Regions from separate parts of the Bradyrhizobium sp. SEMIA genome, predicted to be linked through region 2. Evidence: predicted binding sites of a transcription regulator. Region 2 holds the regulator's gene; each other region holds the start of a gene.
What was found. The regulator PhoB, encoded in region 2, activates phosphate uptake and scavenging genes when phosphate is short. The targets are predictions, from matches to a motif close to TGTCATNNANCTGTCAT.
Positions count from the first base shown of each region.

Region 1 (4,679 bases), 3.3 Mb from region 2:
GCGAGAAAAAAACAATGGCGGCAGACCGCGCACAAAACCTACAGGACACCTTCCTTAATCACGTTCGCAAAACCAAGACGCCACTGACGATCTTTCTGGTCAACGGAGTGAAGCTCCAGGGCATCGTGACCTGGTTCGACAATTTCTGTTTGCTGCTTCGGCGCGACGGTCATTCGCAGCTCGTCTACAAGCATGCGATCTCGACCATCATGCCGGGCGCTCCGATCCAGTTGTTCGAAGGCGGCGAGGATCAGCCGGCTTGAGAGTGATCTGATTGGAACCCCGGAATTTCGACGGGGATGCCGACCGTCCGCGGTCGGCTGGGGCTAAGCAGACGGGGCGGGTGCTTGTCATCGGCCCCTACTTGCGAGCGCGCGCGGGAAGTGCCGACGCGCAATCGGAGAGCCATGTTCGGCGTGACGCCGAGGCCCGGCTCGACGAAGCCGCTGGCCTCGCGCGCGCGATCGACCTCGTCATTGCCGACGCCATCATCGCGCCGATCAGCCAGATCCGGCCCGCGACCTATATCGGCAAGGGCAAGGTCGAGGAGATCGCCGCGCTGGCCAAGAGCCTCGACGTCGAGCTCGTGGTGATGGATTGCGCGCTGGCGCCGATCCAGCAGCGCAATCTCGAAAAGGAATTGCACGCCAAGGTGCTCGACCGCACCGGCCTCATCCTCGAAATCTTCGGCCGCCGCGCCAAGACCAAGGAGGGCTCGCTCCAGGTCGAGCTGGCGCATCTCAACTACCAGCGTTCGCGCCTGGTGCGGTCCTGGACCCATCTGGAGCGCCAGCGCGGCGGTTTCGGATTCATGGGCGGTCCCGGCGAGACCCAGATCGAGGCCGACCGCCGCCTGATCCAGGAGCGCATCACCAAGCTCGAGGGCGAGCTGAAGAAGGTGCAGGCGACGCGGCGGCTGCATCGCGCCGGCCGCCAGCGCGTGCCGTACCGCGTGGTCGCGCTGGTCGGCTACACCAACGCCGGCAAGTCGACGCTGTTCAACCGCCTGACCCGCGCCGACGTGCAGGCCGCCGACATGCTGTTCGCAACGCTCGACCCGACCTTGCGCGCGCTCAACCTGCCGCATGGCGGCAAGGCGATGCTGTCCGACACCGTCGGCTTCATCTCGAACCTGCCGACGCAGCTGGTCGCCGCCTTCCGCGCCACGCTGGAGGAGGTGCTGGAGGCCGACGTCATCCTGCACGTCCGTGACATCTCGCATGAGGACGCCGAGGCCCAGCAGAGCGACGTCGACGCCGTGCTGCGCCAGCTCGGCATCAACCCCGATGACTCTGGCCGCATCATCGAGGTCTGGAACAAGATCGATCGTTACGATCCCGAGCAGCGCGAAGAGCTCTTGAACATCGCCGCGCGCAGGCCGGAGGATCATCCGGCGATGCTGGTCTCCGCCGTGTCGGGCGAGGGGATCGACGCACTGCTCGCCGCGATCGAAGAGCGGTTAGCGGCCAAGCGCACCACGCTCGATCTCTCCATCGACGCCGCCGACGGCGCCGGCATCAGCTGGCTGCATCGCAATTCCGAGGTGCTGGCGAAAGAGCTGCACGACGGCCGCTTCGACATGACCGTGCGGGTCGACGAGACCAAGCGGGATATCGTGGTGAACAGGTTCGACGCCGTGCCGCGTCTGTCGGCGTAATCCAGCCCCACTTTGTAGCCCGGATGGAGCGAAGCGAAATCCGGGATGTCACAACGCGACGCGCCCCGGATTGCGCTTCGCTCCATCCGGGCTACGGACTTTCTGCGTAAGCCTTGTGACTCAGGACACTAGAACGGAATGGTCAGGCCCGGAGTTTTCGCTTGCGCCCTGGTATAGGCGACGCCGTGGATCTTGATCCCATGATCGTCCAGCAGCGAAATGATGCCGCCTTGGTTCGACAGTTCCATCGGCTTCTGAACGACAACGGCCAGCGTGCCGCCGGCCGCGATCGTCCCTGACAGCACCATCTTGTTCTTCTGCTTGTCGGCCAGCATCCAGCCGGTGAGATCGATGTCGCGATCGGCCGTGTTGAGCAGCGTCACGACTTCCCGCTCGGGCGTCTTCACAGCGTTGACGAGTGCCGCAATGATGCGCACGAGGCCGTCGGGCATCTGCCCGGTCGGAGGGATCGTCGGATCCGGCCGCGGTGTCGGCGTGCCGCCGCCGAGATCGATGGGATCACCGGTCTTGTCGTCGGTGTGCCAGGCCTGCGTCTGGAATTTGAGGAAGATCGCGGTCCATAGGTTCTGATCCGGGAATTCGAACACCAGCCCTCCGTCCTGCCACGGTCCGTTGTCGCCGGAGAATTTTCCGCTCGGATTTCCCTGATTCATATGGATATCGTGAATGCCGCGTCCGGGGCGGAAACCGAAATAATTGTCCGCTTTCGGCTCGGGTCCCCATGTCTCGCCGAACGCGTACATCATCGCGTTTTCGTTCGAGAGAGCACGCTGGACGAACTGGTCGAGTTTCTCGTTGAGGTCATTGTCCGGTCCGGGCAAGGACAGCGGGAGCGGCACCATCTCCTGCGGCTGCATCAGATTTCCACGAATGAAGTCGAGCGCGAGACCGCCCGGTCTCGGCGGTTGCGCGTGCAGTCCCGGCGGCAGCGCCGCGAGCTGGTCCGTGATCGGATGGACAAAGCGCGATCGCACCAGGAACTCGACTTCGCTGCCGTCGGCCGACTGCACATTGACGGCGATGCGGAAATCCGCGTTGTCGGCCACGATATGGACTTGATAGTGCGGCGATTGGCCAGTGCCGAAACGCATCGCGATCGGGCGTCCCTTGAGGACCGAATAGTGCTTCAGTGGCATCGCACTCACCTGTGTTTCGGCTGCGCGGGCTTCGTTATTCAACTTTAGACTGCGGGTCGTGACGGTTTCATGGCTTCATCGTCTCGGCCGCATTCAGGAAAAACTGCTGACCTATCCGGAAATCACGTCAGCCCGCCGATGCCACATCAGGGCAATGCCGTAAGGCTAGCGGCGAGCCTCCTGGCGAGTCTCCGGTTTCTCCACGACCTTCGCTGCATTCCACAGCGCGTCCATCTCTTCCAGCGACGCCTGGTCCAGCGTGCGGCCCTGCGCCTCCAGCGTACGCTCGATGAACGCAAAGCGCCGCTCGAACTTCGCATTGGTCGCGCGCAGTGCGGCTTCCGGATCGGCATCGACGTGACGGGCGAGGTTGACGAGGGCGAACATCAAATCGCCGGTCTCTTCGGCAATCTCCTGCCTGTCGTTGCGGTCGAGCGCGGCCTCGATCTCGTCGGCTTCCTCGCGGATCTTTTGCAGGACCGCGCGCGGGTCGTTCCAGTCGAAGCCGACGGTGGAAGCCTTGCGCTGCAGCTCCATCGCGCGCGTCAGCGCCGGCTGGCCGGCCTTCACGCCGGACAGCAACGATTTGTGCGCGGGCATTTGCTCCGGCGGCCGGCGCGCGGCACGCTCGGCCTTCTCCTCGGCCTTGATGCGGTCCCAGACTTCCTTGACGTGGTGGGAGGCGAGATTGCCGTCCTTGTCGGCGAAGACATGCGGATGGCGCCGGATCATCTTTCGCGTGATGGCCTCAACGACATCACCGAACGCAAAGGCGTTCTGCTCCGACGCCATCTGGGCGTGGAACACGACCTGGAGCAGGAGATCGCCAAGCTCCTCTCTGAGATCGTCGAGATCGCCGCGGGTGATGGCATCGACCACCTCGTAGGCCTCCTCGATCGTGTAGGGCGCGATCGTCGAAAAGTCCTGCTCGAGGTCCCAGGGGCAGCCGGTCACCGGCGTGCGCAGCGCCGCCATGATCTCGATCAGGCGGGAAATGTCGCGGGAAGGGGTCATTGCGGGGCCGTCTCCTGGGTCCAGAGACTTATGCCAAAAGCGGGCCGCCGTTCCCAGCGCGGCGCGGCGGAACGGACCGATTTCCACCGATTGGCGGGCCGCGCCCGCAATGCTAAAGCGCGGGCCATGAGTGACGCATTTTCATCACAAACCGCGCTCGTGCTGTTTTCGGGCGGCCAGGATTCCACCACCTGTCTCGCCTGGGCGCTGAGCCGCTTCGCGCGCGTGGAGACGCTGGGGTTCGAGTATGGCCAGCGCCATGCCATTGAGCTCGCCTGCCGCGACCGTCTGCTCGACGGCATCAAGGGCCTGCGCGAGGACTGGGCTCTAAGGCTCGGCGAGAGCCATACGCTGTCGATCCCGACGCTGGCCGCCGTGTCCGAGACGGCGCTGACGCGCGACGTCGCGATCGCCATGGGCGCCGACGGCCTGCCCAATACGTTCGTGCCCGGCCGCAACCTGGTGTTCCTGACCTTTGCAGCAGCGCTGGCCTATCGGCGCGGTATCACGGACATCGTCGGCGGCATGTGCGAGACCGACTATTCCGGCTATCCCGATTGCCGCGACGACACCATCCGCGCCATGCAGGCCGCACTGTCTCTGGGCATGGCCCGCAAATTCGAGCTGCACACGCCACTGATGTGGATCGACAAGGCCGCGACCTGGAAGCTGGCGCATGATCTCGGTGGCGACGGGCTAGTCGACCTCATCCGCGAGCAGTCCCACACCTGCTATCTCGGCGAACGCGGCGCGCAGCACGACTGGGGCTACGGCTGTGGCGAGTGTCCGGCGTGCAGCCTGCGGGCGAAGGGGTGGCGGGAGTTCGTGGCGGGGCGCTGAGCCCACATTTT
Region 1 is NZ_CP046601.1:5,653,875-5,658,553, forward strand. It holds gene hfq (RNA chaperone Hfq) at 15-263, shown strand; gene hflX (GTPase HflX) at 275-1,657, shown strand; gene FOM02_RS27600 (DUF2278 family protein) at 1,786-2,814, opposite strand; gene mazG (nucleoside triphosphate pyrophosphohydrolase) at 2,980-3,828, opposite strand; gene queC (7-cyano-7-deazaguanine synthase QueC) at 3,955-4,668, shown strand.
Region 1: FOM02_RS27600 (DUF2278 family protein) is a predicted target of PhoB. The motif match lies at 2,873-2,889, and genes of this name have one in related genera.

Region 2 (4,679 bases):
TGCGCGAACAGATCGCCGGTGCGGCCCATGCCGGTCTGCACCTCGTCAAACGCGAGCAGCAGGCCCTTCTCGTTGCAGAGCTGGCGCAACGCCTTGAGGAAGGCGGGCGGCGACGAACGCACGCCGCCCTCACCCTGGATCGGCTCGATCAGGATGCCGGCGGTCTGCGGGCCGATCGCCTTCTTCACGGCCTCGATGTCGCCATGCGGCACCTGGTCGAAGCCGTCCATCGGCGGACCGAAACCTTCGAGATATTTTGCAGATCCCGTTGCAGCCAGTGTTGCCAGCGTGCGGCCGTGGAAGGCGCCTTCGAAGGTGATGATGCGGTAGCGCTCCGGATGCCCCTTGGAGAAGTGATGATGGCGGACCAGCTTGATCACGCCCTCCAGCGCTTCGGCGCCCGAATTGCAGAAGAACACGAAGTCCGCAAAGCTCTCGCTGCACAGGCGCGCGGCGAGCTTCTCGCCGTCGGGGCTCTGGAACAGGTTCGACATGTGCCACAGCTTCGTCGCCTGCTCCTGCAACGCCTTGACCAGCGCGGGATGGGCATGGCCGAGCGCGTTCACCGCGACGCCCGAAGTGAAGTCGAGATAGCGCTCGCCATTGGTCGCGATCAGCCAGCAGCCTTCGCCGCGCTCGAAACCGAGGTCGGCCCTGGCGAAAACGGGGAGCAAATGCGGCGCGGCGCTGTTGGTCATGACGATCACTTGGATGTTGCGGACGGCTTGAGTGCATTGCGCAACGCACCATTGACCGGCCCGGAAAACGAAACGTGCCGCCTTTTAAGGGCGGCACGTGCGACTATCTTATGCCTGGTGAGACGGGTGTCAATGCCGCCCGAAAGCCCCGGGAAACGCTGAATCCGTAGTCTTGCGGTGCCGATTTTGCGGGATTTTCACCACGGAACATGTGGAAGCGAGTCGGCGGACTCTTGCGCGCGAGTCACGCCATATTGTAGCGTTTGGACTGTCAGATACGACATCTCGTGCAGCAGTTCTGATCCCAAGAGTCCTCATGTACCGGCGTAAACGTTCGGGCGCATCCTGCGTGCCCGGCGAGCCTTAAGGGATTCTGGCGGCACGGGTTTTTCAAGGCTTAGGCATTCGCTGTGAGGCCCCAGGATGGCTGGCCGGCAGCGAGGGAAAGGGTGCAATGACGGTTTTGACCTGGTCCGATGATCGCGTCGAGCAGCTGAAGAAGCTCTGGGAGGCCGGACTTTCGGCCAGCCAGATCGCGGCCGAGCTCGGCAATGTGACCCGCAATGCCGTGATCGGCAAAGTGCACAGGCTCGGCCTGTCCGGCCGCGCCAAGAGCCCCTCATCGGCAGCGCCCCGGCCGCGCAAGGCCCGCCCCGCGCAGCACATGATGCGCGTGAGCCGTCCGATCTCGCGCGGCAACACCGCACTGGCGCAGGCCTTCGAGGTCGAGGTGGAGGCCGAGCCGGTCACCTACGATAACGTGGTGCCGATGAGCCAGCGGCTGTCGCTGCTGGAGCTGAACGAGGCGACCTGCCACTGGCCGGTCGGCGATCCCTCGAGCCCGGATTTCTTCTTCTGCGGCGGCAAGGCGCTTTCCGGCCTGCCCTATTGCGCGCAGCACTCGCGCGTCGCCTACCAGCCGGCGGCGGATCGTCGCCGTGCGCCGGCAAAGCCCGGCACGCGCTGAACGCTGCTTCAAACGACATCGTCCCGGCACGCGACCGGGACGACCCGTGACATAAAAAAGCGCGCCACTTGGCGCGCTTTTATTTTGCTCGCTTGCAATCGTTCTTACGTCTGCTCCGCCTTCGCAAAGCGGTCGTCGAGCGCGTAGCCGGCGCCGCGGACAGTGCGGATCGGGTCCTGCTCACGACCGAGATTGAGCAGCTTGCGCAGGCGGCCGATATGCACGTCGACGGTGCGTTCGTCGATGTAGATGTCACGGCCCCAGACGCTGTCGAGCAGCTGCTCGCGCGAGAACACGCGGCCCGGATGCTCGAGGAAGAACTCCAGCAGGCGATATTCGGTCGGGCCGAGATCGATCGGCCGGCCCGAGCGCGCGACGCGGCGCTTGTCGCGGTCGAGCTCGATGTCGCCATAGGCGAGCACGGTGGCGAGCCGCTCCGGGCTTGCGCGCCTGAGCAGGCCCTTCACGCGCGCCAGCAGCTCCGGCACCGAGAACGGCTTGACGATGTAATCGTCGGCGCCGGTCGCAAGCCCCCGCACCCGCTCGCTCTCCTCGCCGCGCGCGGTGAGCATGATGATCGGCAGCTGCTTGGTCTCCGGGCGGGTGCGCAGCCGCCGGCACAGCTCGATGCCGGAGAGGCCCGGCAGCATCCAGTCGAGCACGATCAGGTCGGGGATGTGTTCTTTGAGACGGGTGTCGGCGTCGTCGCCGCGCATCACCGTCTCGACGTCATAGCCGTCGCCTTCGAGGTTGTAGCGAAGCAGCTCGGTGAGAGCTTCCTCGTCTTCAACCACCATAATGCGTGCGCCCATGGTGTCGTCGCTCCTTGACTCTTCAGCTATTCGGGACCGTTGTGGCAAAGGTCGTCATGTCACCCTTCGGCCGCTTGTCGGTGATCGCCTGGCCCTCGATCATGTAGAACACGGTCTCGGCGATGTTGGTGGCATGGTCACCGATGCGCTCGATGTTCTTGGCGCAGAACATCAGGTGGATGCAGAACGAGATGTTGCGCGGATCCTCCATCATGTAGGTGAGGAGCTCGCGGAACAGCGAGGTGCAGATGGCGTCGACTTCCTCGTCGCCCTTCCACACCGCCATCGCCGCCGGCAGGTCGTGCGCGGCGTAGGCGTCCAGCACCGACTTAACCTGCTGCTGCACGAGGTCGGTCATGTGCTCGAGGCCGCGGAACAGCTTGAGCGGATGGAAGTCCGTCTCCAGCGCCGCGACGCGCTTGCCCATGTTCTTGGCGAGGTCGCCGATGCGCTCGAGATCGGTCGCGACGCGCATCGCGCCGACGATTTCGCGCAGGTCCACCGCCATCGGCTGGCGACGGGCGATGGTGAGAACGGCGCGCTCCTCGATCTTCTTCTGGAGCGCGTCGATCTCGGCGTCGGTCGCGACCACGCGCTGGCCGAGCGCGACGTCGCGGCGGATCAGCGCGTCGACGGAATCGACTATCATGCGCTCGGCGAGGCCGCCCATCTCGGCGACCAGGCGCGTGAGCTCCTGGAGGTCGGTGTCGAAGGCCTTTGCGGTATGTTCAGAACCCATATCCCGTCTCCTCAGCCGAACCGGCCGGTGATGTAATCCTGCGTCCGCCGATCGCTCGGCGACGTGAAGATCTTGCTGGTGTCGTCGAACTCGATCAGCTCGCCAAGATACATGAAGGCGGTCTTGTCAGAGACGCGGGCCGCCTGCTGCATGTTGTGGGTGACGATCGCGATCGTGTAGTTCTCGGACAGCTCCTGGATCAACTCCTCGACCTTGGCGGTCGAGATCGGGTCCAGTGCCGAGCAGGGCTCGTCGAACAGGATCACCTCGGGCCGCACCGCGACGGTGCGGGCGATGCAGAGGCGCTGCTGCTGGCCGCCCGAGAGCGACAGGCCGGACGCGTTGAGCTTGTCCTTGACCTCGTTCCAGAGGGCGCCACCGCGCAGCGCCTTCTCGACGCGGTCGTCCATCTCGGACTTCGAGATCTTCTCGTAGAGGCGGATGCCGAACGCGATGTTCTCGTAGATCGTCATCGGGAACGGCGTCGGCTTCTGGAACACCATGCCAACGCGGGCGCGCAGCAGGTTGAGGTCCAGCTTGGGGTCGAGGATGTTGGTCTGGTCGAGCATCAACTGACCGGTGACGCGCTGGCCCGGATAGAGGTCGTACATCCGGTTGAAGATGCGCAGCAGGGTCGACTTGCCGCAGCCCGACGGGCCGATGAACGCCGTGACGCGGTTGGTGCCGAGCGTCAGGTTGATGTTCTTCAGCGCGTGATGCTCGCCGTAATAGAAGTTGAGGTTGCGCACCGTCACCTTGGCCGGGGCTTCGGGTAGCGGCTGCGAGCCGTGCTGAACGGGCGTACTGACGGTAACTGACATATCGCTCATTTTGCGGTCCTCTCGGCGCTCAGGATGCGCGCGCCAATGTTCAAGGCAAGCACGGTCAACGTGATCAGCAGGGCGCCGCTCCAGGCGAGCTGCTTCCAGTAGGCGTAGGGGCTCTGCACGAAGTTGTTGATGGTCACCGGCAGGTTGGCCATCGTCTTGTTCAGGCTCAGGCTGAAGAACTGGTTCGACAGCGCGGTGAAGAGCAGCGGCGCGGTCTCGCCGGCGACGCGGGCGGTGGCCAGCATCACGCCGGTGATGAGGCCCGAGCGCGCGGCGCGATAGGCGATGCGCTTGATCACCAGCGAACGCGGCAGGCCGAGCGCGGAGGCCGCCTCGCGCAATGCGTTCGGCACCAGCAGCAGCATGTCCTCAGTCGTGCGCAGCACCACCGGAATGACGATCACGGCGAGCGCGAGGCAGCCGGCGATCGCCGAGAAGCCGCGCATCGGCACCACCACAGCGCCGTAGATGAACAGGCCGATGATGATCGAGGGTGCCGACAGCAGGATGTCGTTGATGAAGCGGATCACCGAGGTCAGCTTGTCGTTGCGGCCGTACTCGGCGAGATAGGTACCGGCGAACATGCCGAGCGGCGCGCCGATGCCGACGCCGAGCACGGTCATGATCACCGAG
Region 2 is NZ_CP046601.1:8,928,509-8,933,187, forward strand. It holds gene FOM02_RS42730 (aspartate aminotransferase family protein) at 1-698, opposite strand, end outside; gene FOM02_RS42735 (GcrA family cell cycle regulator) at 1,153-1,665, shown strand; gene phoB (phosphate regulon transcriptional regulator PhoB) at 1,770-2,477, opposite strand; gene phoU (phosphate signaling complex protein PhoU) at 2,500-3,216, opposite strand; gene pstB (phosphate ABC transporter ATP-binding protein PstB) at 3,228-4,046, opposite strand; gene pstA (phosphate ABC transporter permease PstA) at 4,043-4,679, opposite strand, start outside.

Region 3 (4,679 bases), 2.1 Mb from region 2:
AGCGTGGTGCCGAGCAGCGCGATCGAGAGCGTCTCGCCGAGCGCCTTCAGATAGATCGGCAGCGAGGAGCCCGGATCCGGCGGGATCATCATGAGGCTGATCCAGCCGAGCTGGCTCAGGCCTGCGAAGAACCGCGACGGCGAGAAATCGAGATCGACGAGGCCGTAAATCAGGATCGCGAACGCCGCGACGATCATCGCCGGCATCGCGAGCCGCGCCGAGGCCGGCCGGTCGAACACGTCGGGGTAGCGCGCACGCATCTCGCGCGTATCGACCTCCTGCGGCGTCACGTCCGCGCCTCCCTGCCGAACAGACGGCCACGCAGCCAGCCGGTGGAGATGTCGATGATGAAGACGGTGATGATGATGAACAGCAGGATCGCGCTGACGTCGGAGTAGTAGAACTTGCGGATTGCGACGACGAGTTCCTGGCCGATGCCGCCGGCGCCGACGAAACCCATCACCGAGGCCTCGCGGACATTGATCTCGAAGCGCAGCAGCGCATAGCTGGCGTAGCCCGCGGTGACCTGCGGCAGGATCGCAAACCGCATGCAGGCGAGCCAGCTCGCGCCGGTCGAGCGGATGCCTTCGACCGGCTTCATGTCGGCGTTCTCGACGATCTCGGAAAACAGCTTGCCGAGCGCGCCGGTGGAGTGGATCGCGATCGCGAGCACGCCGGCCATTGGTCCGAGCCCGAAGGCGATCACGAAGACCAGCGCGAACACGATGCCGGGCACAGTGCGCGCGAATTCGAGCAGGCGGCGGACCGCGAAGCGCAGCCAGGACGACGGCGAGGTGTTTTCAGCGGCGAAGAAGTTCAGGCCAAAGGCGAAGGTCGCGCCGATCAGCGTGCCGACATAGGAGATCAGCAGGGTCTCGCCCAGCATCTTCAGCCATTTGCGCCAACCCCAGAGCCACTCGCCGAAATCGGTCCAGACCCGCTGGCCGTTGTCGAGCGTGAGGATGCGGTCGAAATAGCTGATGAAGTTGCCGAAATAGGTGAACAGCGTGCGCAGGTTCACCTCGGCGCCGATGGCGGCGAGAACCAGCGCGGCGGCGAAGATCACGACTCCCAACAGAAGGCGAAGCCGCTTGCGTGCGACCGCCTGACGGTAGGCCGCGTTGAGCGCGGCGAGCTGCTGCTCGGGGAGGATCGAAACCGCGACGGTCATCGGATCAGGAACAGTGGTCGGTCAAAAAAAGAGAAAGAGCCGGGTCCGTCGACCCGGCTCGAGTAGCTCGTCCCGAAAGCTCAGGACGCCTTCTTCTTACGCAGCGCATCGACGAACTTGATCAGTTCGATCGTGCCATCCCAGTCCTTGGTGGTGGCGGGATGAAAACCCTTCTTCTGGCCGTCGGAGAGACGGTCGAACGCGGCCTTGTCCTTGGTCGGCGCCTCGAAGAACGCCTTGGCGATCGCGGCCTTGGCGTCTTCCGGCAGGTCGGAGTTGTAGGCATAGGGGCCGTTGATGATCGGCGCCGACTTGTGGATGATACGGAAGTCGTCCTTCTTCATCGCCGAGCCATCGGCGTTCTTCAGCATGCCCTTGGTCAGCATCTGCGCCAGCGTGGAATCGTCGTCGCTGGTCCACTGGTTGGCGGCAACATCGACCGTGCCCTGCGACAGCGCCAGCATGGCGTTCTCGTGGCTACCGGTGAAGACGACCTTGCTGAAATAGCTGTCGGCATCCACGATGCCCATCTTGTCGAGCTCGAAGCGCGGCACGTTGTTGCCGGAGGTCGAGTTCGGGTCGACGAGGCCGAGGTTCTTGCCCTTGAGGTCGTCGACCTTCTTGTAGGGGCTGCTCGCCTTGACGAAGAACACCGAGTAGTAGCCGGTCGAGCCGTCGGCGTTGATGTCGTTGGCGAAGGCGTCGGTCTTGACGCCGGTCAGGCGGGCGCGGGCGAACGAAGCCGAGCCGTAGCTGGCGATGTGGATGTTGCCGGCGCGCTGGCCTTCGATCACGGCGGCGTAGTCGTTGGCGATGCGCAGCGTGACCTTCACGCCGAGCTGCTTCGAGAGATATTCCACGAACGGGGTCCAGCGCTCGGTGACGCCGGAGGCGTTCTCGGCCGGAACAACGGCGAAGGTCAGCTCGGGATATTTGGCTTTCCAGTCTTCGGCGGAGGCCGACGAGGCGAAAGCGAGCGCGGCAGCGCCAGCAAGGATGAGTCTGCGAGTGATCATGATACCCTCTTGATCGGTTGGGATCGGTTGACGCAAAAACTGGGCAATAACGGAAGCGGCGCGGCTCAGGCCGCCGCAGCCGTTCCAAGTGCGGGAACGCCCTCGGGCGCCGGTGCAGATGCTCCGCCCATGACGTCGGCGGCTTCGAGATCGTAGAGCTCACGCGCAACGAGGTCGGTCAGCGCCGACGGGGCGCCGTCGAACACCACGCGGCCCGCCGCCATGCCGATCAGGCGATCGCAATAGGTGCGCGCCAGATCGAGCGAATGCAGGTTGCAGAGCACGGTGATGCCGAAGTGCTTGTTGATGCGCAAAAGCGCATCCATCACGATCTTGGTGTTGCGCGGGTCGAGCGAGGCGATCGGCTCGTCGGCGAGGATGATGTCGGGCTGCTGCACCAGGGCGCGGGCGATCGCCACGCGCTGCTGCTGGCCGCCGGAAAGCTGGTCGGCGCGCTGGGCGGCGAGCGAAGCGATGTCGAACTGTTCGAGCGCGGACATCGCCAGCGCCTTGTCGTGCTCTGGCCAGATCTGTGAGAGCGAGCGCCAGGCCGGGATGGTGGCGAGGCGCCCCATCAGGACGTTGGTCAGCACGTCGAGCCGGCCGACCAGGTTGAACTGCTGGAAGATCATGGCCGAACGCGCCCGCCACTGCCGCAGTTCCTTGCCGCGCAACGCGGTGACGTCCAGACCGTCGAACACGATGCGGCCCTGCGTCGGCGTCACGAGACGGTTGATGGTCCGCAGCAGGGTCGACTTGCCGGCGCCGGAGCGCCCGATCACACCGACGAAGCCGCCGGGGGAAATTTGAAACGAAGCGTCGTCCACCGCGGCTTTTGCGCCGAAGCGGCACGTCAGACCTTCAACCACCAGCATGCAGGGCTCCAGAGTAGCTGGAAGCCACCGCTAACGCCGGCGCTTGACACTTGTGTGACACACGCGTTGCGGTGCGGCGATCCTACACACCTCGTCCCCTGTCATCACCGCGTCATGACATCGTCATCAAGCCACTCGAAGAGGAGTGCCCGCCCTCGCATTACGGATGTAACATGGCCGGTAAGAAGCTTTCGGTTCAACCGACCATCGATGCTTCCGCAAAACTGCATGAGACCAGGCTCGGCGCCTATACCGAGGTCGGCGCGCGCACCATCCTGCACGAAGTCGCGATGGGCGATTACTCCTATGTCGTGAACGACGCCCAGATCACCTACACGACGATCGGAAAGTTCTGCTCGATCGCGGCGATGACGCGGATCAATCCGGGCAATCATCCGATGCATCGCGCTACGCAAGCGCACTTCACTTATCGTTCCAGCGCCTATTTCGAAGGCGAAAGCGACGACACCGAGTTCTTCGACTGGCGGCGCCAGCACCACGTCCATATCGGCCATGACGTCTGGATCGGCCACGGCGCCATCGTGCTGCCGGGGCGCAACATCGGCACCGGCGCGGTGATCGCGGCCGGCGCCATCGTCACCAAGGACGTGCCGGCCTACACCATCGTCGCCGGCAATCCGGCGCGCATCGTGCGGCGCCGGTTCTCGGAAGAAATCGCCGGACGACTTGCCAAGCTCGCGTGGTGGGATTGGGATCACGACAAATTGCGTGAGGCGCTACCCAATTTCCGCAAACTCGGGATTGAAGATTTTCTCGCGGCATACGAAGCACGGACGAGTTCCACAACCAGCAAACGAAGCGCGGTCGCGTGACAGACATTTTCATTGAGGGCGGCCGGGCCCTGATCGGCACCGAGCTCATCGAGACATCGCTTCTCGTGTCCGGAACTGATATCGCCGAGGTCGATGCCTCGCGCGGCCGGGCGCGGCTTTCGATCGATGCGCGCAATCTCCTGGTGCTGCCCGGCATCGTCGACCTCCATGGCGACGCCTTCGAGCGGCAGATGATGCCGCGCGCCGGCGTCGACTTTCCGATCGACGTCGCGCTCGCCGACAGCGACCGCCAGGCGATCAGCAACGGTATCACCACTGTGTTCCACGCCACCACCTGCTCGTGGGAGCCGGGCCTGCGCAGCGCCGACAACGCACGCGGGCTGATGGAGGCGATCGAACGCCAGCGTCCGCAATTCGCCGCCGACACCCGCTTCCACCTGAGGCACGAGACCTACAATCTCGACGCCGAGGCCGAGATGACCCAGTGGCTCGCCGAAGGCCGCGTCGACCTGTTCGCCTTCAACGACCACATGGACGGCACGGTTGCCGATATGGCCAAGCCGCGCAAGCGCAACCGCATGGTCGAGCGCACGGGGCTGTCGGCTGAGGATTTTGACAAGCTGGTCGATCGCGTGGTCGCGCGCGCCGCAGAGGTTCCGGCTTCCGTCTCGCGACTGGCCGCGGTTGCTCGCGCAGCCGAAGTGCGGATGCTCTCGCATGACGACGCGACACCGGCGATGCGCCGGGAGTTTCGCGAGCTTGGCGCTGACATCGCGGAGTTTCCGATCAACGAGGAGACGGCGCGCGCCGCGGCAAGCCATGG
Region 3 is NZ_CP046601.1:6,820,950-6,825,628, reverse strand. It holds gene phnE (phosphonate ABC transporter, permease protein PhnE) at 1-260, opposite strand, end outside; gene phnE (phosphonate ABC transporter, permease protein PhnE) at 287-1,171, opposite strand; gene phnD (phosphonate ABC transporter substrate-binding protein) at 1,252-2,187, opposite strand; gene phnC (phosphonate ABC transporter ATP-binding protein) at 2,253-3,062, opposite strand; gene FOM02_RS32885 (chloramphenicol acetyltransferase) at 3,236-3,895, shown strand; gene FOM02_RS32880 (alpha-D-ribose 1-methylphosphonate 5-triphosphate diphosphatase) at 3,892-4,679, shown strand, end outside.
Region 3: phnC (phosphonate ABC transporter ATP-binding protein) is a predicted target of PhoB. The motif match lies at 3,162-3,178, and genes of this name have one in related genera.